3 regions of the Streptomyces sp. NPDC052107 genome follow, and region 3 is predicted to be linked to each of the others. Evidence: riboswitches for the same ligand, from Rfam matches in the RefSeq annotation. Region 3 holds a riboswitch; each other region holds the start of a gene.

The links. Region 3 has a riboswitch for cyclic di-AMP ahead of AB0M27_RS13040 (C40 family peptidase). Riboswitches for the same ligand answer to the same signal wherever they lie in the genome.
Region 1: another riboswitch for cyclic di-AMP. It lies ahead of AB0M27_RS24300 (M23 family metallopeptidase); the one in region 3 lies ahead of AB0M27_RS13040 (C40 family peptidase).
Region 2: another riboswitch for cyclic di-AMP. It lies ahead of AB0M27_RS18810 (transglycosylase SLT domain-containing protein); the one in region 3 lies ahead of AB0M27_RS13040 (C40 family peptidase).

What each region holds. Positions count from the first base shown of each region.
Region 1 is NZ_JBFAWG010000023.1:21,315-28,411, reverse strand. It holds gene AB0M27_RS24315 (DNA topoisomerase IV subunit A) at 1-115, opposite strand, end outside; gene AB0M27_RS24310 (pitrilysin family protein) at 497-1,900, shown strand; gene AB0M27_RS24305 (pitrilysin family protein) at 1,897-3,285, shown strand; cyclic di-AMP (ydaO/yuaA leader) riboswitch at 3,535-3,698, shown strand; gene AB0M27_RS24300 (M23 family metallopeptidase) at 3,711-4,457, shown strand; gene AB0M27_RS24295 (GntR family transcriptional regulator) at 4,657-5,343, shown strand; gene AB0M27_RS24290 (HPr family phosphocarrier protein) at 5,489-5,770, opposite strand; gene AB0M27_RS24285 (GNAT family N-acetyltransferase) at 5,949-7,097, shown strand, end outside.
Region 2 is NZ_JBFAWG010000015.1:30,800-37,896, reverse strand. It holds gene AB0M27_RS18820 (NAD(P)-binding domain-containing protein) at 1-472, shown strand, start outside; gene AB0M27_RS18815 (HAD family hydrolase) at 604-1,416, shown strand; gene AB0M27_RS18810 (transglycosylase SLT domain-containing protein) at 1,528-2,016, opposite strand; cyclic di-AMP (ydaO/yuaA leader) riboswitch at 2,022-2,203, opposite strand; gene AB0M27_RS18805 (polyprenyl synthetase family protein) at 2,780-3,790, shown strand; gene AB0M27_RS18800 (sigma-E factor regulatory protein RseB domain-containing protein) at 4,613-5,827, shown strand; gene AB0M27_RS18795 (ABC transporter ATP-binding protein) at 5,898-6,896, shown strand; gene AB0M27_RS18790 (ABC transporter permease) at 6,883-7,097, shown strand, end outside.
Region 3 is NZ_JBFAWG010000009.1:165,118-172,214, reverse strand. It holds gene AB0M27_RS13050 (ATP-dependent Clp protease proteolytic subunit) at 1-452, shown strand, start outside; gene AB0M27_RS13045 (hypothetical protein) at 460-765, shown strand; cyclic di-AMP (ydaO/yuaA leader) riboswitch at 1,116-1,337, shown strand; gene AB0M27_RS13040 (C40 family peptidase) at 1,341-1,814, shown strand; gene AB0M27_RS13035 (ATP-binding protein) at 2,561-3,019, opposite strand; gene AB0M27_RS13030 (helix-turn-helix transcriptional regulator) at 3,234-4,094, shown strand; gene AB0M27_RS13025 (DUF397 domain-containing protein) at 4,104-4,325, shown strand; gene AB0M27_RS13020 (8-amino-7-oxononanoate synthase) at 4,388-5,515, opposite strand; gene bioB (biotin synthase BioB) at 5,663-6,859, shown strand; gene AB0M27_RS13010 (adenosylmethionine--8-amino-7-oxononanoate transaminase) at 6,852-7,097, shown strand, end outside.

The sequences.
Region 1 (7,097 bases), on a different contig from region 3:
CCGAGTACGCGTACTCGAGGTAGGAGCCACGCATCTCGTCCACGACGTCGATGTCGAGGATTCTCTCCTCGAACGAATCGTCGGGCGGCGGGGTCTTCGTGCTGCGGCGGGCCATCGCTGCCTGGCTCCTTCTGATCTGGTCGCTCGCCTGCGGGGCGCCTTATGTCGGTGTCGAGAGGGCGACTGTGCTCAACCCTTCGGGCCTCCGCGCGCTCGCCCTCTCGACACCCACGCGCCCCTCCGGCTCACTCTTGCTGAAGCGTGGGACGGATCTGACGCCGACCATTGTGGACCGAGGCACTGACAACCTGTGCCACGACCCGGTCCCGGCGGCCTTCCCGGCACCCCCGGGCGGGTTCGAGGCAGGTTACGGGATCCGCTGTGGGCGTACGTCCCGCCGGAACTTCGCCGAGGCCCCGCACGGTTTGCATACAGTGGCAGGAACGGCAGGAAAACCGCGGTTTCCACAACCGCCTCCGCTCGCGAAGGGATGTACATGCCCATGGGTCACACGACCACAGCCGAGGCAGGCTCCGGGGGCCTGACAGCGACCGAGCACCGCCTGGCCAACGGTCTGCGCGTGGTGCTCTCCGAGGACCACCTGACCCCGGTGGCGGCGGTCTGCCTCTGGTACGACGTCGGCTCCCGCCACGAAGTCAAGGGGCGTACCGGCCTGGCTCACCTTTTCGAGCACCTGATGTTCCAGGGCTCGGCGCAGGTCAAGGGCAACGGCCACTTCGAGCTCGTGCAGGGGGCCGGCGGCTCGCTCAACGGCACCACCAGCTTCGAGCGCACCAACTACTTCGAGACCATGCCCGCCCACCAGCTGGAGCTCGCCCTCTGGCTGGAGGCCGACCGCATGGGCTCGCTGCTGGCCGCCCTGGACGACGAGTCCATGGAGAACCAGCGGGACGTCGTCAAGAACGAGCGCCGCCAGCGTTACGACAACGTGCCCTACGGCACCGCCTTCGAGAAGCTGACCTCCCTGTCGTACCCGGAGGGCCACCCCTACCACCACACGCCGATCGGCTCGATGGCGGACCTGGACGCGGCCACCCTGGAGGACGCCCGCCGGTTCTTCCGCACCTACTACGCGCCGAACAACGCGGTGCTCTCCGTGGTCGGCGACATCGACCCCAAGCAGACCCTCTCCTGGATCGAGAAGTACTTCGGGTCGATCGCGTCCCACGACGGCAAGCCCGCCCCCCGCGAGGGCTCCCTGCCGGACGTCATCGGCGAGCAGAAGCGCGAAGTGGTCGTCGAGGAGGTCCCGGCGCGCGCCCTGATGGCCGCCTACCGGCTGCCGCACGACGGCACGCGCGCGTGCGACGCCGCCGACCTCGCCCTGACCATCCTCGGCGGCGGCGAGTCCTCCCGCCTGTACAACCGGCTGGTGCGCCGCGACCGTACGGCCGTCGCCGCCGGCTTCGGCCTGCTGCGCCTGGCCGGCGCGCCCTCCATGGGCTGGCTGGACGTGAAGACCTCCGGTGACGTCGAGGTGCCGGTCATCGAGACCGCCATCGACGAGGAGCTGGCCCGGTTCGCCGAGGAGGGCCCCACCCCCGAGGAGATGGAGCGGGCCCAGGCCCAGCTGGAGCGCGAGTGGCTGGACCGGCTGGGCACGGTCGCCGGCCGCGCCGACGAACTGTGCCGCTACGCCGTCCTGTTCGGCGACCCGCAGCTCGCCCTCACCGCCGTCAAGCGCGTCCTGGAGGTGACCGCGGAGGAGGTCCAGGAGGTCGCCGGGGCCCGCCTGCGTCCCGACAACCGCGCGGTCCTGGTCTACGAGCCGAAGTCCCCGGAGAAGGCCCCGGACGCCGACGTCCCCGAGGACCCGGAGCAGGAGGCCACCGTAGAGGCGGGCGCCGACGAGAACGAGAACGAGGAGACGGCCAAGTGACCCAGCTCGCCACCATGGACTTCCACCCCCAGCCGCAGCCCGGCGAGGCCAGGCCGTGGGCGTTCCCGGCGCCCGAGCGCACCGCGCTCGACAACGGCCTGACCGTGCTGCGCTGCCACCGCCCCGGCCAGCAGGTCGTCGCCGTCGAGGTGCTGCTGGACGCGCCCCTGGACGCCGAGCCGTCGGGCCTGGACGGCGTCGCCACGATCATGGCGCGGGCCTTCTCCGAGGGCACCGACAAGCACTCCGCCGAGGAGTTCGCCGCCGAGCTGGAGCGCGCGGGCGCCACGCTGGACTCGCACGCCGACCACCCCGGCGTCCGGCTCAGCCTGGAGGTCCCGGCCTCCCGCCTGGCCAAGGGCCTCGGCCTGCTCGCCGACGCGCTGCGCGCGCCCGCCTTCGCCGACAGCGAGGTGGAGCGGCTGGTCCGCAACCGCCTGGACGAGATCCCGCACGAGCTGGCCAACCCCTCCCGCCGGGCCGCCAAGGAGCTCTCCAAGGAGCTGTTCCCGGTGGTCTCGCGCATGTCACGCCCCCGCCAGGGCACCGAGGAGACCGTCGAGAAGATCGACGCCGCCGCCGTACGCGCCTTCTACGGCCGGCACGTACGCCCCGCCACGGCCACGGCGGTCGTGGTCGGCGACCTCACCGGCGTCGACCTGGACGCGCTGCTCGGCGACACCCTGGGCGCCTGGACCGGCACCCCGGGCGAGCCGCGGCCCGTGCCGCCGGTGACCGCCGACGACACCGGGCGCGTGGTTATCGTGGACCGGCCCGGCGCCGTGCAGACGCAGCTGCTCATCGGCCGCGTCGGCCCCGACCGGCACGACCGTGTGTGGCCCGCCCAGGTGCTCGGCACCTACTGCCTGGGCGGCACCCTCACCTCCCGCCTGGACCGCGTCCTGCGCGAGGAGAAGGGCTACACCTACGGTGTGCGCGCCTTCGGCCAGGTCCTCAGGTCCGCGCCGGACGGCACGGGCACGTCGATGCTCGCCATCAGCGGTTCCGTGGACACCCCCAACACCGGCCCGGCGCTTGAGGACCTGTGGAAGGTGCTGCGCGCCCTCGCGGCGGACGGCCTGACCGACGCCGAGCGGGACGTGGCCGTGCAGAACCTCGTCGGGGTGGCGCCGCTGAAGTACGAGACCGCGGCGGCCGTCGCGAGCACGCTGGCCGACCAGGTCGAGCAGTACCTGCCCGACGACTTCCAGGCGACGCTGTATCAGCAGCTGGCCGCGACGGGCACGGTGGAGGCCACGGCGGCCGTCGTGAACGCCTTCCCGGTGGACCGCCTGGTGACCGTCCTCGTCGGTGACGCCGCCCAGATCAAGGCGCCGGTGGAGGCGCTCGGCATCGGTGAAGTGACCGTGGTGTCGGCCGAGTAGGGCGAGCCGTCGCAGCGGCCGGGTACGCCCGAGAGGCCGCACACGCGCGTGGGGCCCTGACGGTCTACGGACCGTCAGGGCCTCCGCTGTTCCAGACCCTTCCCCAGATGCCCGATTTGAGGCGGAGGTTGCCTGTCTGCCCTGTGGGATGCGCTACAAAAGCCCGGATCGGTTTGGGGTTCGAAAGCGGGCTTACGTAGCGTCGCCCAGGCTGTTCGTCGGTAGGCAGTGCGCCGCACCCGCGGCACCGGACAGCCATCGCCGAGTCCCCGTACGGCGCGAGCCAGGGGAGCCGGGGACCCACGCAGTCCCTGGGGTGAATCGGGCGCCCGCGCGAGCCGCGAGGGGGCCCGTAGGAGACCTTCCTGCTCCGAACCCGTCAGCTAACCCGGTAGGCGAGAGGGAAGGAAAGGACCAGCCACTCCATGGCGTTCATGTGCGCCACCGGGAAGCACCGCAAGCCCGGCCGGGTCAAGCGCACCACCGCTCAGGCGGCGGGCATCGCGGCCCTCACCACCACCGGTGTCATCGGCACCCTCGCCGCCTCCCCGGCGCTCGCCGCCGAGAACACCGTGGAGCAGACCGGCCTCACGCCGGTCCTCACCCTGAGCGACGACGTGGCCGAGCACATCGACGCGCAGGCCGCCGCGCAGCAGCAGGCCGCCGAGCAGAAGGCGGCCGAGGAGGCCGCCGCCGAGAAGGCGAAGCAGGAGCGCGAGGCCAGGGCCCGCGCCGCCCGGGAGGCCGAGCGCAAGCGCCTGATGAACACCTTCGTCGCCCCGATCGCGAACTCCTACGTCTCCACCGGCTACCGGGCGAGCAGTTCCCTGTGGTCCTCCGGCTCGCACACCGGCATCGACTTCCACGCGGCGAGCGGCACCCCCGTCCACGCGGTCGGCTCCGGCACCGTCGTCTCCACCGGCTGGGGCGGCGCGTACGGCAACCAGATCGTGATCAAGATGGCCGACGGCATGTACACCCAGTACGGCCACCTGTCGTCGATCGGCGTCTCGGTGGGCCAGCAGGTCACCCCGGGCCGGCAGATCGGCCTGTCCGGCGCGACCGGCAACACCACCGGCCCGCACCTGCACTTCGAGGCCCGCACGACCCCCGACTACGGCTCGGACGTCGACCCCGTCGCCTACCTCCGCAAGCACGGCGTGAACGTCTGACGCCCCCCTCGCGCGGCATGCGAAGCCCCGGCTCACCGAGCCGGGCTTTCGTCGTTTTTTCGCGGGCGCGACCCGATCCGCTGACCAAAAAATATCCATGGATTCCGGTCCGCCGTCGGAAATTCCGGCTCATTGGAATAGAGTCACGGAACACGCGTCCATCGTCGACGTTTCACGGGGATTAAGGCGGAGGTCGGTCATGCGTATTCCGGCGCACTCGGTGTGCACGGCCATCCGGGATGACATCGTCGCGGGTGTCTACGAGCGCGGCGGCCGACTGACCGAGGAAGTCCTCGCCCGCCGCTACGGCGTCTCGCGCGTCCCCGTCCGCGAGGCCCTGCGCACCCTGGAGGCCGAGGGCTTCGTGGTGACCCGCCGGCACGCGGGCGCGTGTGTGGCCGAGCCGACCGAGCAGGAGGCCGCCGACCTGCTGGACATGCGCCTGCTGCTGGAGCCGCTCGGGGCCGCCCGGGCTGCCCAGCGGCGCACCGAGGCCCATCTGAAAGTGCTGCGCGGCCTGGTCAGGCTGGGCCAGGAGCGGGCCAGGCGGGGACACAGCGAGGATCTGCGCTCGCTGGGCGGCTGGTTCCACGAGACGCTCGCCCAGGCCTGCGGCAGCCCCTCGCTGACCGCGATGCTCACCCAGCTCCGGCACAAGATCGCCTGGATGTACGCCGTGGAGGCGCCACCGAGCCCGGTGGACTACTGGGCGGAACACGGCGCCATCGTCGACGCGGTGGCGCGCGGCGACGGCGAGCGTGCGCGGGCGCTCACGGCGCTGCACACCGAGCGCGCGACGGCCGTGCACCGGCTGCGTTTTTCCGGGGCCGGCGAGCGTGTGAGGACATCGCAACACGCCGTAAACATGTCGGGCCTCCGGCATTAACACGGACGCCGTATACAAAGAAGAGTAATTCGGCTGCGTTGTATTTCCGCTGCCCTGATTCCGGTGTGCGCGCAATGAGCCCGGAAACACAGAGCCGCGCCGCCCGAAAAGGCGACGCGGCTCCGGCGTATCAGCGTGCTGCTGTTCAGACCGTCTCGGGCAGTTCCTCAAGACCCTCGGCGACCAGCTTGGCCAGACGGTCCAGGGCGACGTCCGCGCCCTCGGCGTCGGAGGCCAGCACGATCTCCTCGCCGCCCTGGGCGCCCAGGCCCAGGACAGCCAGCATGGAGGCCGCGTTGACGGGGTTGCCGTCAGCCTTGGCGATCGTCACCGGGACGCCTGCGGCCGTGGCGGCTCGGACGAAGATGGAGGCGGGGCGGGCGTGGAGGCCCTCGGCCCAGCCGACGTTGACGCGGCGCTCAGCCATGTGTTGCTGCCCTTCAGTCTTCAGGGTTGTCTAGACCAGTTTCCCATATCGCGAAGCGTGCCTGGAGCGGACCTTCGTCCGCTCCGGTGTGGCGCCAAAACCGCGGCCTCGGTTCCGGCTTCCGTCCTCCACAGACTGCCCCGCGCCGTTGTCGGACGCGAGCCGTACTCTGGGGCCCATGCAGACCTCGGCGGACCGGCAGGACCGGCACCAGTACCCCGCCCACTGGGAGGCGGACGTGGTGCTGCGCGACGGTGGTACCGCGCGCATCAGGCCCATCACCGTTGATGACGCCGACCGCCTTGTCAGCTTCTACGAGCAGGTCTCGGACGAGTCGAAGTACTACCGCTTCTTCGCGCCGTACCCCAGGCTCTCCGCCAAGGACGTCCACCGCTTCACGCACCACGACTTTGTGGACCGGGTGGGACTCGCGGCCACCATCGGCGGCGAGTTCATCGCCACCGTACGCTATGACCGCATCGGCACCGACGGCATGCCCGCCACCGCGCCCGCCGACGAGGCCGAGGTCGCCTTCCTGGTGCAGGACGCGCACCAGGGCCGCGGGGTCGCCTCCGCCCTGCTGGAGCACATCGCGGCGGTCGCCCGCGAGCGCGGCATCCGCCGCTTCGCCGCCGAGGTGCTGCCCGCCAACACCAAGATGATCAAGGTGTTCACGGACGCCGGCTACACCCAGAAGCGCAGCTTCGAGGACGGCGTCGTCCGCCTGGAGTTCGACCTCGAACCCACCGACCGCTCCCTCGCCGTGCAGCGCGCGCGGGAGCAGCGCGCCGAGGCCCGTTCGGTACGGCGGCTGCTCATGCCCGGCTCGGTGGCGGTCGTCGGTGTCGGCCGCGCCCCCGGTGGTGTCGGCCGCAGCGTCCTCGGCAACATCCGGGACGCCGGCTACGGCGGCCTGCTGTACGCCGTGAACAAGGCCTTCCCGGAGGACCTCGGCGAGGTCGACGGGGTGCCGGCGTACCGGTGCGTGCGGGACATCGGCGGTCCGGTGGACCTCGCCGTGGTCGCCGTACCTGCCGAGCACGTGCCCGCCGTGGTCGCCGAGTGCGGGGAGCACGGAGTGCAGGGGCTCGTCGTGCTCTCCGCCGGGTACGCCGAGAGCGGGCCCGAGGGGCGCGAGCGGCAGCGGGCCCTCGTCCGGCAGGCACGCGCGTACGGCATGCGCATCATCGGCCCGAACGCCTTCGGGATCATCAACACCGCGCCCGGCGTCCGGCTGAACGCCTCCCTCGCCCCGGAGATGCCCCGCCCCGGCCGCATCGGGATGTTCGCCCAGTCCGGCGCCATCGGCATCGCCCTGCTGTCCCGG
Region 2 (7,097 bases), on a different contig from region 3:
CTACTACCCGCACCCCTATCGCTATCTGCCCGAGGCCACCCGCCACTTCCTGGTCCGCCGGGTCCTCGGACCGCTCGGCGCCTGGTGGCTGCGCGAGCGCTTCGAGAGCGCGGTGCAGGTGCAGGACGTGGAGCGGATCGTGAGGGCGGAGGCACCGGACGGCAGCCCCGTCCTCACCGTCCGCACCCACGGCGGGCACACCGAGCGGCTCACCGCCGACCACATCATCGCCGCCACCGGCTACCGCGTCGACATCGTGGCGATGGACTTCCTCGGCCACGAGCTGCGCACCCGGCTCGCGGTGAGCCGTGGCACGCCGAAGCTCGGCCCCGGGTATGTCTCGTCCGTTCCCGGCCTGTACTTCACCGGCTTGCCGGCCGCGTCGTCGTACGGCCCGGTGATGCGCTTCGTCTGCGGCACGGAGTTCGCCTCGCCGCGCTTGACGAAACACCTGGCGTCGGCCCACGGCTGAAGCCGCCGACCGTCCGTGCCGAGCTCCGTCATCAACGCGGAGCCAGAAGACACCACTTGGGGTGGACCAGTACGTAAGTACGCAGGACGACAAGGTGAGTCGGTGGGGCCCGGTATCCGTATTCTCTGATCATGGCAGCCTCCCCCGCATATGCACTGATCGCCACCGACCTGGACGGAACGCTGCTGCGCGGCGACGACACCGTCTCCGACCGGTCGCTCGCCGCGCTCGCGCGGGTGGCGCGGGCCGGTGCCCGGCACCTGGTGGTGACGGGCCGCCCGGCCCCGCGGGTACGGCCACTCCTCGCGGACCTCGGCGGCACGGGGCTCGCGGTGTGCGGGCAGGGCGCACAGGTCTACGACGCCGGGACCGGCCGCCTGTTGTGGTCGGTCCGGCTGGACCGGGAGCTGGCCGAGACCGCGCTCGGCAAGATCGAGGCCGAGGTGGGGCAGGTGTACGCGGCCGTGGACCAGGACGGGGCCGACGGGCTCACGCTCATCGAGCCCGGGTACCGGATGCCGCACCCGACCCTGCCCGCGGTGCGGGTCGGCCGGCGCGACGACCTGTGGTGCGCGCCCATCAGCAAGGTGCTGCTGCGCCATGCCGACCTGTCCGACGACGAGTTGGCGGCCACTGCGCGCGGGGTGGTGGGCGAGCTGGCGACGGTCACCATGTCCGGACCGGGGACCGTGGAGCTCCAGCCGTCGGGAGTGACCAAGGCGACCGGTCTCGCGCTGGCCGCCGAGCGGCTCGGGATCGCGGCGCAGGAGGCGCTGGCGTTCGGCGACATGCCCAACGACATCCCGATGTTCGACTGGGCGGGGCGCGGGGTCGCCATGGCCGGCGCGCATCCCGAACTGAAGGCGGTGGCCGACGAGATCACCCTGTCGAACGAGGACGACGGCGTCGCTGTCGTCCTCGAAAGACTGTTCCCGACCGACTGACCGGCACATCAGTACCCGGCCGTCCCCGGAAGCGGCGACGGCCGCCCGGTGTGCCCCTCCGCCAGGTGAGGGCACACCGGGCGGCCGATGCCGTGCCGGTCAGCGGGACCGTCAGTACGCGCTGAACACGTTGTCGATCGAGCCGTACCGGGCGGCGGCGTAGTTGCAGGCCGCGGTGATGTTGGCGACCGGGTCGTAGGGGTCGAAGGAGGTGCCGGCCACGTGGTAAGCGTTGAAGGTCGGGTCGATCACCTGGAGCAGACCCTTGGACGGGGTGCCCTTGACGGCGTTGGAGTCCCAGAGGTTGATGGCCTTCGGGTTGCCGGAGGACTCCCGGATGGTGTTGCGGTAGATGCCGTTGTAGGTGCCCGGAATGCCCTTCTGGGCCATGATCGCGAGGGACTCGCGGATCCAGCCGTCGAGGTTGTTCGGGTACCCGGCGGTGGTGGAGGAAGCCTTGGAGGTCGTGCCGGTGGCCGCGGAGGCGCTGGTGGCGCCGATGAGCGACAGGGTGAGGACGACGGCGCCGGTGCCGGCGGCCGTGAGGGCGCGGACGAGGCGGTTGTTGCGCGGGCGGCGGTGCTTGGCGGCAGCAGACATGGGGGAAGTCCTCTCCGTCGCCTGCGAGGTGAGCTGTCGGGTTCGGGCGGGGAGGTGCCCGGCCACGCCTTCCTGAGAAGGCATGGCTTCACCCCTAGCCGTTCCGGTGCGACGTGTGCCGACCGGCCCGGCGACTTACCTGGGTCCCCCGCTCCTGCCGTACGAATGAGTTCGTCGATGGGTCACGCGGGCGGCGGCAGGATTCGGCGTCCGCCCGACGGCCTGGAACGTATGCGAGAGCACATGTCGGAAACAAGTACCGGAAGCACAGTACGTCCTATTTGACCTTGATCTGTGCTGTATGCGGTACTTGATCCTTTGCGGTTGCCAACCCTCAACTCGCCGACGAGGCAAGGGTGAAGGTGGCCTGACGGGCCCTGGGGCGCCGGAGGTTGGACGTGACCCAATTCACGAAATAGCAAAGTATTCTAAATCGGACGCGAGGGGTTCGGGTAGATCGGGTGGGTGATGGAACCCGTGGCGGAACCCATGACGTGGCGTCTGTCGTTGCCTGGGGCGTAGGCATTACTCCGCTCGCCCCCTCGGCTCGCGACAAAGCGTGCGGATTCCTGTTAAGTCGAGAAATGTCTGCTCTTACTACTTGATCAAAAACATACCGGTCGTGATCCGATACCGCCCAGGCTGGACCGGTGGGCGCTATCGGTGATCGAAACAGGACCGGATACGCTGAGTTGAGTGATGGCAGCGACCTATCGACAAACCGTGTAATCGCCAGCAGACACCAGCAGACAGGAGACCCCTCGTGACCGTCGTCGGGCCGTTCGGGCTGAGCGTGCGGGACCAGGCTCTGGAAGCCGATGTCCAGGCCGGATTGGCGGCTGTCGAGGAAGGCTTGCTCGAGGCCACCAAGAGCGAGGTCCCGTTCATCACGGAGGCCGCGCAGCACCTCGTACGAGCCGGCGGGAAGCGGTTCAGGCCGCTGCTCGTGATGCTCGCGGCCCAGTTCGGCGACCCCTACGCGCCGGGCGTCGTGCCCTCGGCCGTGGTCGTGGAGCTGACCCACCTGGCCACGCTGTACCACGACGACGTCATGGACGAGGCGGCGGTGCGGCGCGGCGTGGACAGCGCCAACACCCGCTGGGGCAACTCCGTCGCGGTCCTCACCGGCGACTTCCTCTTCGCCCGCGCCTCCCAGATCCTCGCCGACCTCGGCCCCGAGGCGGTCCGGGTGCAGGCCCTCGCCTTCGAGCGGCTGGTCACGGGCCAGATCCTGGAGACCGCCGGCCCCTCCGACGGCCGCGACCCGGTCGAGCACTACCTGGACGTGCTCGGCGGCAAGACGGGCTCGCTGGTGGCGGTGTCGTGCCGGTTCGGCGCGATGATGTCCGGTGCCGACGAGACGGTCGTCGACGTGCTCACCCAGTACGGCGAGCGGCTCGGGGTCGCCTTCCAGCTCGCCGACGACGTCCTGGACATCGCCTCCGACTCGCACGAGTCCGGCAAGACCCCGGGCACCGACCTGCGCGAGGGCATCCCGACGCTGCCCGTGCTCCGGCTGCGCGAGCGCGCCGCCCGTCTCGGCCTGGCCGAGGACATCGCGCTGTGCGAGCTGCTCGACTCCGACCTCAGCGACGACGCCCGGCACGCCGAGGCGCTGGCCGCGCTGCGCGCCCACCCCGCGCTGGAGCAGGCCCGCCGGGACACCATCCGGTACGCGGAGGAGGCCCGCGCGGCGCTGGCGCCGCTGCGGGAGTGCGACGCCAAGGCCGCGCTGATGGAACTGTGCGACGCGGTGGTCCACCGCGCCGGCTGACTCGGCCGCCTGTCCGATCACGCCTTGCCTGCGGCGATCGACCCGGGGGCTTCCGGCTGTCCGCCGCGTCGGCTGACCCGGCCGCCTGCCCCGCCACGCCCCGCCTCCGCTCGGACGACCCGGCACACTTCCGGCTGTCCGCCGCGCCGCGTTGCGGGCTGTGGGGATCTGGCACGTCTTCGGCCGTGCGTCGCGCTTTGGTTCCGGCCGTGTGCCTCGTCGCCTTCGGTCCGTGCGACCCGGGCGCGGCTCCGGCCGTCTGCGGCGCCGCGCTTCCGGCCGTGTGCCTCGCCGCTTCCGGTCGTGCAAGCACGGCGCGCTTCCGTCCGTCTGTCGCGCCGTGCTTCGGCTGTACGTCACGGCGCGCTTCCGTCCGTCCGTCGCGCCGCAGCCGTACGTCACGGCGCGCTTCCGGCCGTCCGTCGCGCCGCAGCCGTACGTCACGGCGCGCTTCCGGCCGTCCGTCGCGCCGCAGCCGTACGTCACGGCGCGCTTCCGGCCGCCCGCCGCGCCGCGCCATCAGCCGTGCGACCCGGCATGGGCCGATGCGATCCGTACGCCCCGTGGGTCCGTACACCCCCCGCGCCCCCGTACGCCCCCCTCCATTCCGGTGAGACCCCTACGGGTCGGCGGAGTTCCTGACCCTGCGTGTCATACCCCAGGCGTACGCGGAGTTGGCTCCGAGGTCTGACGCTTCCTCATGGCTGATTTGGTGAGATGGAAACCACGGAAATCACCAATCCTCACCGATTCGGGTGAGAATGGCGGCTCGGGTGGACCAACGTGAGAACAGCCGCCGCCGACGACGGAGGTAAGGCACACATGGCACCGTACGAATCCGACGACGCAGTGGACGCCGCGGGAGTGGACGCCGCGGGGGGCGCTGAGCGAAACGCCGGGCGCCGCAGGGCGGCCCGTTACGCGGTCCCGGTCGCCGTGGTGGGGGTCGCGGCGGCCACGATCGGTCTGGTCCCGGCGCTCGCCGCCTCTGGCGACCCCGACCTGCCCCGGATCACCGCTCAGCAGCTCATCGAGAAGATCGCGAAGTCGGACGTGCAGCAGCTGTCCGGCACCGTGCGGATCAACACCGACCTCGGCCTGCCCGACCTCGGCGGCCTGGAGAACAGCCTGGCCTCCGGCGCCGCCAAGGGCTCCGGCGACGGTTCCTCCGCCGACCCGCAGTCCCAGCTCACCTCGCTGGTCTCCGGCAGGCACACGCTGCGCGTCGCCGCCGACGGCCCCGAGAAGCAGAAGCTGTCGCTGCTGGAGAGCGGCTCCGAGTACAGCCTCATCCACAACGGCAGGAACGTGTGGGGCTACGACAGCAAGACCAACGAGGTGTACCACGGCACCTCGGCCGACTCCGGCAAGGAGCACGACGCCGAGCCCCCGGCCACGCCGAAGGACTTCGCCGACCAGGCGCTGAAGTCGGTGGACGGCACCACGTCCGTCACCGTCGACGGCACCGAGCGGGTCGCCGGCCGCGACGCCTACAAGCTGCTGATCAAGCCCAGGCAGTCCGGCACCACGGTCGGCGCCATCAGCATCGCCGTCGACGCGAAGACGGGCATGCCGCTGAAGTTCACGCTGACGCCGAAGAGCGGCGGCGCCGCCGTCTTCGACGTGGGCTTCACCCAGGTCTCCTTCGCCAGGCCGGCCGCCTCGACCTTCACCTTCACCCCGCCCAAGGGCGCGAAGGTGACGGAGGAGAAGCAGGACTCCGCGGCTCGCAAGCACGCGCCCGAGTCCGGCGAGGACTTCGCCAAGGGCATGAACGGCGCCGACGTCCTCGGCAAGGGCTGGACGTCCATCGCCACCTTCGACACCGGCGCGAAGAGCGGCCTGCCGACCGGTTCCCAGGGCGGTGACCTCGGCGGCTTCCTCGGCTCGATCGGCGACAAGGTCTCGGGCAAGTTCGGCAAGGGCACGGTCTTCTCCACCCGGCTGGTCAACGCCCTGATCACCGACGACGGCAAGGTGTACGTCGGCGCGGTGACCAAGGACGCCCTGGTGAAGGCGGCGAACGAAGGGAAGTGACCCTGCCCGGGCACTACGGGCCGTGACCGTGAGTTGACCCTTCACGGGAGCACGAATCGAGGGGGAGCCGATGGACGGAGGGTCCGCCACGGAGCGGGAGGCGGGGGACGCGGCGGAGCGTGCTCCGGAGCAGCAGGAGGCGAGCGTCATCGCCACCCGCGGCCTCACCAAGCGCTACCGCGGCGGACAACTCGCCGTCGACGGACTCGACCTGACCGTCCCGGCGGGCAGCGTCTTCGGCTTCCTCGGTCCGAACGGCTCGGGCAAGACCACCACCATCCGCATGCTGATGGGCCTGATCGAGCCCACGGCGGGCACGGCACGCGTGCTGGGCCGCCCGATGCCCCGGTCGGCCCGGTCCGTGCTCCCCCAGATCGGCGCACTCATCGAGGGCCCCGCGCTGTACGGCTTCCTCTCCGGCCGGGACAACCTGCTGCGCTACGACGCCGCCGACCCGACCGCCGACCCCCGCACCCGGCACGCCCGCGTCGCCACCGCCCTGGACCGGGTGGGCCTCGCGGCCGCCGCCGGCAAGAAGGCGAAGGCCTACTCGCTGGGCATGAGACAGCGCCTCGGTCTGGCCGCCGCGCTGCTCCAGCCGCGCCGGCTGCTCGTCCTGGACGAGCCCACCAACGGCCTCGACCCGCAGGGCATGCGCGAGATCCGCACCCTGATCCGGGAGCTGGCCGCCGACGGCACGACCGTCTTCCTCTCCTCCCACCTCCTCGACGAGATCGAGCAGGTCTGCACCCACGCGGCGGTCATGGCGCGGGGCCGGCTCGTCACCCAGGGCGCGGTGGCCGACCTGGCGGCCGGGGCGCGCGGCCGGCTGGTGGTGACCACCCCGGATCCGGCCGAGGCGGCCCGGGTGCTGAAGGAGCAGGGCGTCGGGGACGTCACCGTCGACGGCGACCGGGTCACCGCCGAGCCGCCCGCGCGGGACCTCGCGGAGGTGAACGCGGCCCTGGTCGCGGCGGGGATCCGGGTCCGGGGGTTCACGGTCGAACGGGCGTCGCTGGAGGACGCGTTCGTGGCGCTGACAGGGGAGGGCTTCGATGTCGCGGGCTGAGACGGCCTCCGTGAACGGTAGGGCCCCCGAGCCCGGGACGGCCCCCGTGTCCGCGGTGCGCCGACCGAGCCCTCTGTGGGCGTTCGGGCTGCTGCGCAGCGAACTCGTCACGACCCTCCGACGCTGGCGCACGCTCGCCCTGCTCGGGGTGCTGGCCGCCGTGCCGGTGCTGGTCGGGATCGCGGTGAGGATCCAGACGCG
Region 3 (7,097 bases):
CGGAGCGGGACATCACGCTGTACGTCAACTCCCCCGGCGGTTCGTTCAGCGCGCTGACGGCGGTCTACGACACGATGCGCTACGTCAGTTGCGACGTGGCGGCCTACTGCCTGGGCCAGGCCGCCTCCCACGCCGCCCTGCTGCTCACGGCCGGCACGCCGGGCAAGCGGTTCACCCTGCCCGGCGCGCGCATGGTCCTCTCGCAGCCGCAGCTCGCCGAGCCGATGGAGGGCCAGCCCAGCGACCTGCTCATCCAGGCCGAGGAGTTGGTCCGGGTCCGCGCGCTGACGGAGGAGATGCTGGTACGGCACACCGGGCGCACGGCCGAACAGGTGCACCGCGACCTGGAGCGGGACCTGGTCCTGGACGCCCCTGGGGCGGTGGCCTACGGCCTGGTGGACGCCGTCGTGCCCGGCCGTCGGGTCACCCCCGGCGCACCGGACGCGAGGTGAGCCGCCGATGCTGCCCGATCTGCCGCCGCTGCCCGCACTGACGCATGCCGAGGGCGACCTGATCGACCGTTACCTGGAGGCCGCCGACCTGCTGGGCCGCATCAACCCCGCGCAGGGCGGGGACACCTATCGCGGGCTGCGCGCCGCCCAGGCCCTGGTGCGCAAGGCCGCAGAGCTGCGGGACGCCCTCGCGTTGATGCACCAGCGGGGCGAGACGGAGCTTCACGGGTACACGCTGGCACGGGCCTTGCGGGTCCTGGACGGTGAACGCCGTACCGCGCGCGTCGCGCTCCCGCCCGACGGCGTCGGCTGATCCGGACGCCGGACCAGCCGTACGGGATCCACTCGTCGACCGGCGCTACTCGGGCGGGACTTGAAATGGCCCGAATGACGTACCGCTGTCCGGTGTATATCCGGAGCGTTCTCCGGGCCTCGCGACTTGCGCTCCAGACCGGTGCGTCGTTCGCGGAAAGGCGCGTCATCCCAGGTCCGGGGCTACGCACGGAACCTGACGATGTCTCGAACATCACGCACTCCACCCGAACGGGCGAGTGGTGAGTAACGCCACAAATCCCCGGATGCGTTGGGATTTTCGGACCGGTGTGAGCGAAGATCCCGTCCGACGACAAGCCCCCGCCACCGCGGCGGGGCGGTCCGGGCGGACGCCGAGTCCTGCCGCCGCCCGGATGACCGGTCGACAGGAGTGGATCGGCAGGAGTGGAGGACCCAGGCAAGACGGGTCGCCGGAACGGATGTTCGTCTGCTCGTCGCAGACGGCCCGAGGTTCCGCGCAGCCCTTGGGGTGAAGCCGCGGCAACGCGGCCGGGCAACTTCGCCAGCCCGAATCCGACAGGTCATCCTTCACAGGCGGCTGACGAAGGGTTGCGCATGACTGCGCTCAATCGTGTCCCGTCACTCATGGCCCGGGCCGGTACGGCCTCGGCCCTCACCCTCGCCGCCGTCGGCGGCTCGATCGTGGTCCCCGGTCTCGCCCCCGATGCCTCGGCCGCGACGCTCGCGGCAAAAGCACTGAAGGTCGCGGCCTCCGAGAGTGGGGCCCCGTACCAGTACGGGGCCACCGGGCCGCGCAGGTTCGACTGCTCGGGGCTGACGCTCTATTCGTTCAAGAGGGCGGGCAAGACCCTGCCGCGTACCGCCGCCCAGCAGTACAACAAGACGCACCACATCTCCGTCGGCCGTCGCCGGGCCGGTGACCTGGTGTTCTTCCACTACGGCTCCTACGTCTACCACGTCGGCATCTACGCCGGACACGGGAAGATCTGGCACGCGCCGAGGACCGGGGACGTGGTGCGGCTCCAGAAGATCTGGACGAAGAGCGTCTGGTACGGCCGGGTCAACTGATCCGGTCTGCTACGGCGGGGTCGGCTGGCCGATCCGGTCTGCTACGGCAGGTCGGCTGACCCCCTGTCAGGGCGGGAGCGGCTCCAGCAGCTGGGCCGCTCCCATTACAGTCGGCGCCACCCCGGTGCCCGCCTGAAGCCCACGGGCGGCCCGGGGGTCGGCCCAGGGCGCAGCAACGCCCCTGTCCGCCGTGGAGCACCTCGGCGGCGTCGGACCGGTGCGGCCCTCGACGGCCGGAACGCTCCCTTACGTCATCTCGGCCGTACCAGGCCGCGCCGGGCGCGGACGAGCCGCTCCGATGCCTGCTGCGCGGTGGCCCGGCAGCCCGGTCTCTTGGTCCGAGTCTCGACACGCCGCACGTAGGGCCGCTGCGGCCCGATACCGCTTCGTCCGGACCGGGCGATCGCGGAAGCCCGAGCCCCACCCATCCCAGCCAGACATCCTGGCCTCGCACCGAAGAACCTCATACGGCCGCCACCTCCCGGCCCGCCGGCCTCGGCCCCTCACTCACCGGCCACTCGCGCCGCACCGACGTCGCCGAGCCCCCGTCACCGCGCGCCGACGTCCCCCGACACTCATCCCCGTGCCCGATCTCCCCGGCCCATCGCCACCGCCCCCTCGTCCGCGCGCGTGTCGCCGGCGAGCGCTCATCCCCCGCACCCGACGTCCCCGACCGGTCGTCCGCGGACCCGGCGAGTAGTGCCCCGGAGAGAACTCGCCCCACCGAACCGCCCCCGCCCGGAGGGCTACGGCTCCTGCTGGCCCGCTGCCGGGACCGGCTCGGCCGGGATGATCCAGGGGAGTTCGATGGAGACCGTCTTGCCGCCCTCACGGGTGGGGCGGACGCGGAGTCTGCCGCCGCACTCCGCGGTGAGCCAGCGGATGATGACCATGCCGCGACCGTTGTCCTGCTGGACGGCGGCGGGCAGTCTCTTCGGAAAACGTGGATGACTGTCCGTGACGCCGATGCGGAGGTGTTCGTCGCGGTCCAGGGCGATGTCAACCGTGAAGGTGGGTGATTGACCGAAGGTGTGCTGTACGGCGTTCGTGGCGAGTTCGGAGACGATGAGCCGCACGGTGTCGGCCACGTCGGTGTCCGACGGCAGGCCCCACTCCGCGAGCGTGCCCACGACGTACGTGCGGGCTGCGGAGACCGAGGCGGGATCGCTCGGCAGAGTGACGGATGCTTCCAGATGGTCTGCCATGGCGACGTCGTCCCTTTCCCGCGGGACCGCGGTCCGACACGGAGCCGGATGGTTCGAGTACGGTCCCGGACTGGTGCTTGCTCGTCAGCCTGCCATCACGGGGCCGGTCACGGGGAGCGATCCCCCTAGATATGCATATATCTGTCGCCCGAAGCGGTGAACTCTACGACGCGAGGCCGTATTTGGGCGGCCCGGAAGGAGTAAGGAGGAGCCCATGCAGAACGGGCCGGCAGTGCGCCGCCGCAAACTGGGCGCCGAACTGCGCACGCTGCGTACCGGTGCTGGGCTCACGAGCGGTGAGGCAGCCCGGCTGGTCGGCTGGCACCAGTCGAAGGTCAGCCGTGTCGAGACCGGTGCCAGCGGCGTGAAACCAGCCGATGTCCGGTTACTGCTCGACGCCTACGAGGTGCGGGACGGGCAACTGCGCGAGTTGCTGATGATGCTGGCGGGCTCCGAGGACTCGGGCGACCGGCACCGCTGGTGGCACGCTTACCGCGGGGTGCTGCCACCCACCTACCGGGACTTCATCAGCCTGGAGTCCCAGGCGAGCACGATGCGCACCCTGGAGACCACGGTCGTGCCCGGGCTGCTGCAGACGCCCGAGTACGCCCGCGCGGTGACCCGGGCGGCCGTGACGGACCTGGACGAGGAAGGCCTGGACGCGCTGGTGGAGGTGCGGCTGGCCAGGCAGGACGTGCTCCGCACCGACCCGCCGCTGGAGCTGAGCGCGGTGCTGGACGAGTCGGTGCTGCGGCGCGAGGTCGGCGGCCCGGGGGTGATGGCCCGGCAGCTGGAGCGGCTGATGGAGGCGGCCCGGCTGCCCCAAGTCCGGCTCCAGGTACTGCCGTTCGGCGCCGGAGCGCATGTCGGCCTCACCGGAGCTTTCGTTATTTTCTCATTTCCGAGCACTTCTGATCTGGACGTTGTTGTTCTCGACCAGCTGACGAGTAGCCTCTACCTGGAGCGGAAAGAAGACCTCATGGCCTATGCGGAGGCCTTCGACACCCTTCGGATGCACGCCCTTTCACCCGAGGACACGTTGGATTACATCGCCGGGATAGGTGACGGCGCGTAAGGAGGCACCATGTCAGCTCTGCCTCGGAACGTCCCTGCCAGTACCGACCTGCACGACGTGCGCTGGCTGCGCAGCAGCTACAGCACGGGAGCCAACAACTGCGTGGAGACGGCCCGGCCGCGCTCCGGCCCCGGGGCCGGACTGCTCGCCGTGCGCGACTCCAAGAACCCGGCCGGACCCGCGCTGCTCTTCTCCGCCGAGAGCTGGGCCGGTTTCCTCACCGCCCTCTGACCCGAAGACCACCACGGAGACCCCCGACGACCACGCGCGAAGCACTGCCGTGTCACGCCGACTCATGGTCGCGTTTCGCCGATGACCCGTACAGCGCGCTCGATCTCGGTCCCGGACAGGTCCGCGCGGGCGGTCAGCCGCAGCCGTGAGATGCCGTCGGGCACGGAAGGAGGACGGAAACAGCCCACGGCCAGCCCCGCGGTACGGCAGTCGGCCGCCCAGCGCACCGCCTGCTCCGGGGACGGAGCCCGCACGGAGACCACCGCGGCGTCCGGACGCACCGCTTCCAGACCCGCGGCGGTCAGCCGTGCGTGCAGGTCCGCCGCCACCGCCCGGGCCCGCGCCGCGCGCTCCGGTTCGCGGACGAGCAGCCGCAGCGCGGCGAGCGCCGCGCCGGCCGCCGCCGGGGCCAGGCCCGTGTCGAAGATGAAGGTCCGGGCCGCGTTGACCAGATGGTCGATCACCCGCGCCGGGCCGAGCACCACACCGCCCTGGCTGCCGAGCGACTTGGACAGGGTGGCCGTGACCACCACGTCCGAGGCGCCCGCAAGACCGGCCGCGTACGGCGCGCCACGGCCGCCGTCGCCCAGCACCCCGAGCCCGTGCGCGTCGTCCACGACCAGCCCCGCGCCGTGCTCCCGGCACGCCTCCGCGAGCCCGGCCAGCGGCGCCCGGTCGCCGTCCACCGAGAACACGGTGTCGGACACGACGATCGCCGGACCCTGATGGGTGGCCAGCGCCTTGCGCACCGCCTCGGGGTCGGCGTGTCCGACGACCTGCCTGTCTCCCCGGGCGAGCCGGCAGCCGTCGATGAGGGAGGCGTGGTTGCCGGCGTCGGAGACGATCAGCGAGCCGTGCGGCCCGAGCGCGGTGACCGCGGCCAGGTTGGCGGCGTAACCGGAGGAGAAGACCAGCGCCGCCTCGAAGCCGCAGAAGGCGGCCAGCTCGCGCTCCAGCTCGGTGTGCAGCTCGGTGGTGCCGGTGACGAGCCGGGAACCGGTGGACCCGCCGCCCCAGGTCCGGGCGGCCCGGGCGGCCCCCTCGGTGACCTCGGGGTGGTGGGCGAGGCCCAGGTAGTCGTTGCTCGCCAGGTCCAGCAGGGCTGAGTCGGCGGGGCGCGGGCGCAGGGTGCGTACGAGTCCGGCGCGGCGGCGCGCCTCGGCCTGCTCGTCGATCCAGCCGAACGCCATGGGTCCTCCGGGGCTTTTGTAGGTAGCGGACAGACCCTAGCGGCACGACCAGCCGCCCAGGGTGTGGCAATACCCACACGGTGAACCGTCTCCGTTGTGCAAACTCTCCTTGGCCCCGGGCGGTCCCGTAGGACAGGATCAGGCCTCATGGACCTGCTGAACACGCTGGTGGACAAGGGGCTTCGGCGCGAGCTGCCGACCCGCGAGGAAGCGCTCGCCGTTCTGGCCACCTCCGACGACGACGTACTCGATGTGGTGGCCGCGGCCGGGAAGGTGCGCCGGCACTGGTTCGGGCGACGGGTGAAACTCAACTATCTGGTGAACCTCAAGTCGGGCCTGTGCCCGGAGGACTGCTCCTACTGTTCCCAGCGGCTCGGCTCCAAGGCCGACATCCTGAAGTACACCTGGCTCAAGCCCGACGAGGCCTCCCAGGCGGCCGCCGCGGGCCTCGCGGGAGGCGCCAAGCGGGTCTGCCTGGTGGCCAGCGGGCGCGGCCCGACGGACCGGGACGTGGACCGGGTCTCGGAGACCATCAGGACCATCAAGGAGCAGAACGAGCAGGTCGAGGTGTGCGCCTGTCTCGGTCTGCTCTCCGACGGCCAGGCCGAGCGGCTGCGGGAGGCGGGCGCGGACGCCTACAACCACAACCTCAACACGTCCGAGGGGACGTACGCGGACATCACGACCACGCACACGTACGCCGACCGGGTGGACACGGTGCAAAAGGCGCACGCGGCCGGTCTGTCCGCCTGCTCCGGTCTGATCGCGGGCATGGGCGAGAGCGACGAGGACCTGGTCGACGTGGTCTTCTCGCTGCGCGAACTGGACCCGGACTCGGTTCCGGTGAACTTCCTCATCCCGTTCGAGGGCACCCCGCTGGCCAAGGAGTGGAACCTCACCCCGCAGCGCTGTCTGCGGATCCTCGCGATGGTCCGGTTCGTCTGCCCGGACGTGGAGGTGCGTATCGCGGGCGGCCGCGAGGTCCATCTGCGCACGATGCAGCCGCTCGCGCTGCACCTGGCCAACTCCATCTTCCTCGGCGACTACCTGACCAGCGAGGGCCAGGCCGGCAAGGCCGACCTGGAGATGATCGCGGACGCCGGGTTCGAGGTGGAGGGCGCCGGCGAGGTGACGCTGCCGGAGCACCGGGTCGCGGCCGCGGCCGGCTGCGGATCGGTCTGCGGCACGCACGAGGGCTGCGGCTCGCACGAGGGCGCGCACGCGTGCGGTACGACGGCTGACGCGTGCGGTACGACGGCGGCGCCGGCCGCACAGGAGGCGCGCACCGATCTCGTCTCCGTACGCCGCCGGGGCGCCGGAACGGACCTCGCGCCCAATGCCTGATCTGCCCGGCCTGACCGTGCCCGAGCTGCTGGAGCTGGACCGACGGCATGTGTGGCACCCGTACGGCCCCATGCCCGGACGTAGCGAACCACTCGTCGTGGAGTCGGCGAGCGGGGTCCGGCTGCGCCTCGCCGACGGCTCGGGCGAGCTGGTGGACGGCATGTCGTCCTGGTGGTCGGCGATCCACGGCTACAACCACCCGGTCCTCAACGAGGCGGCGCACGAGCAGCTCGGGCGG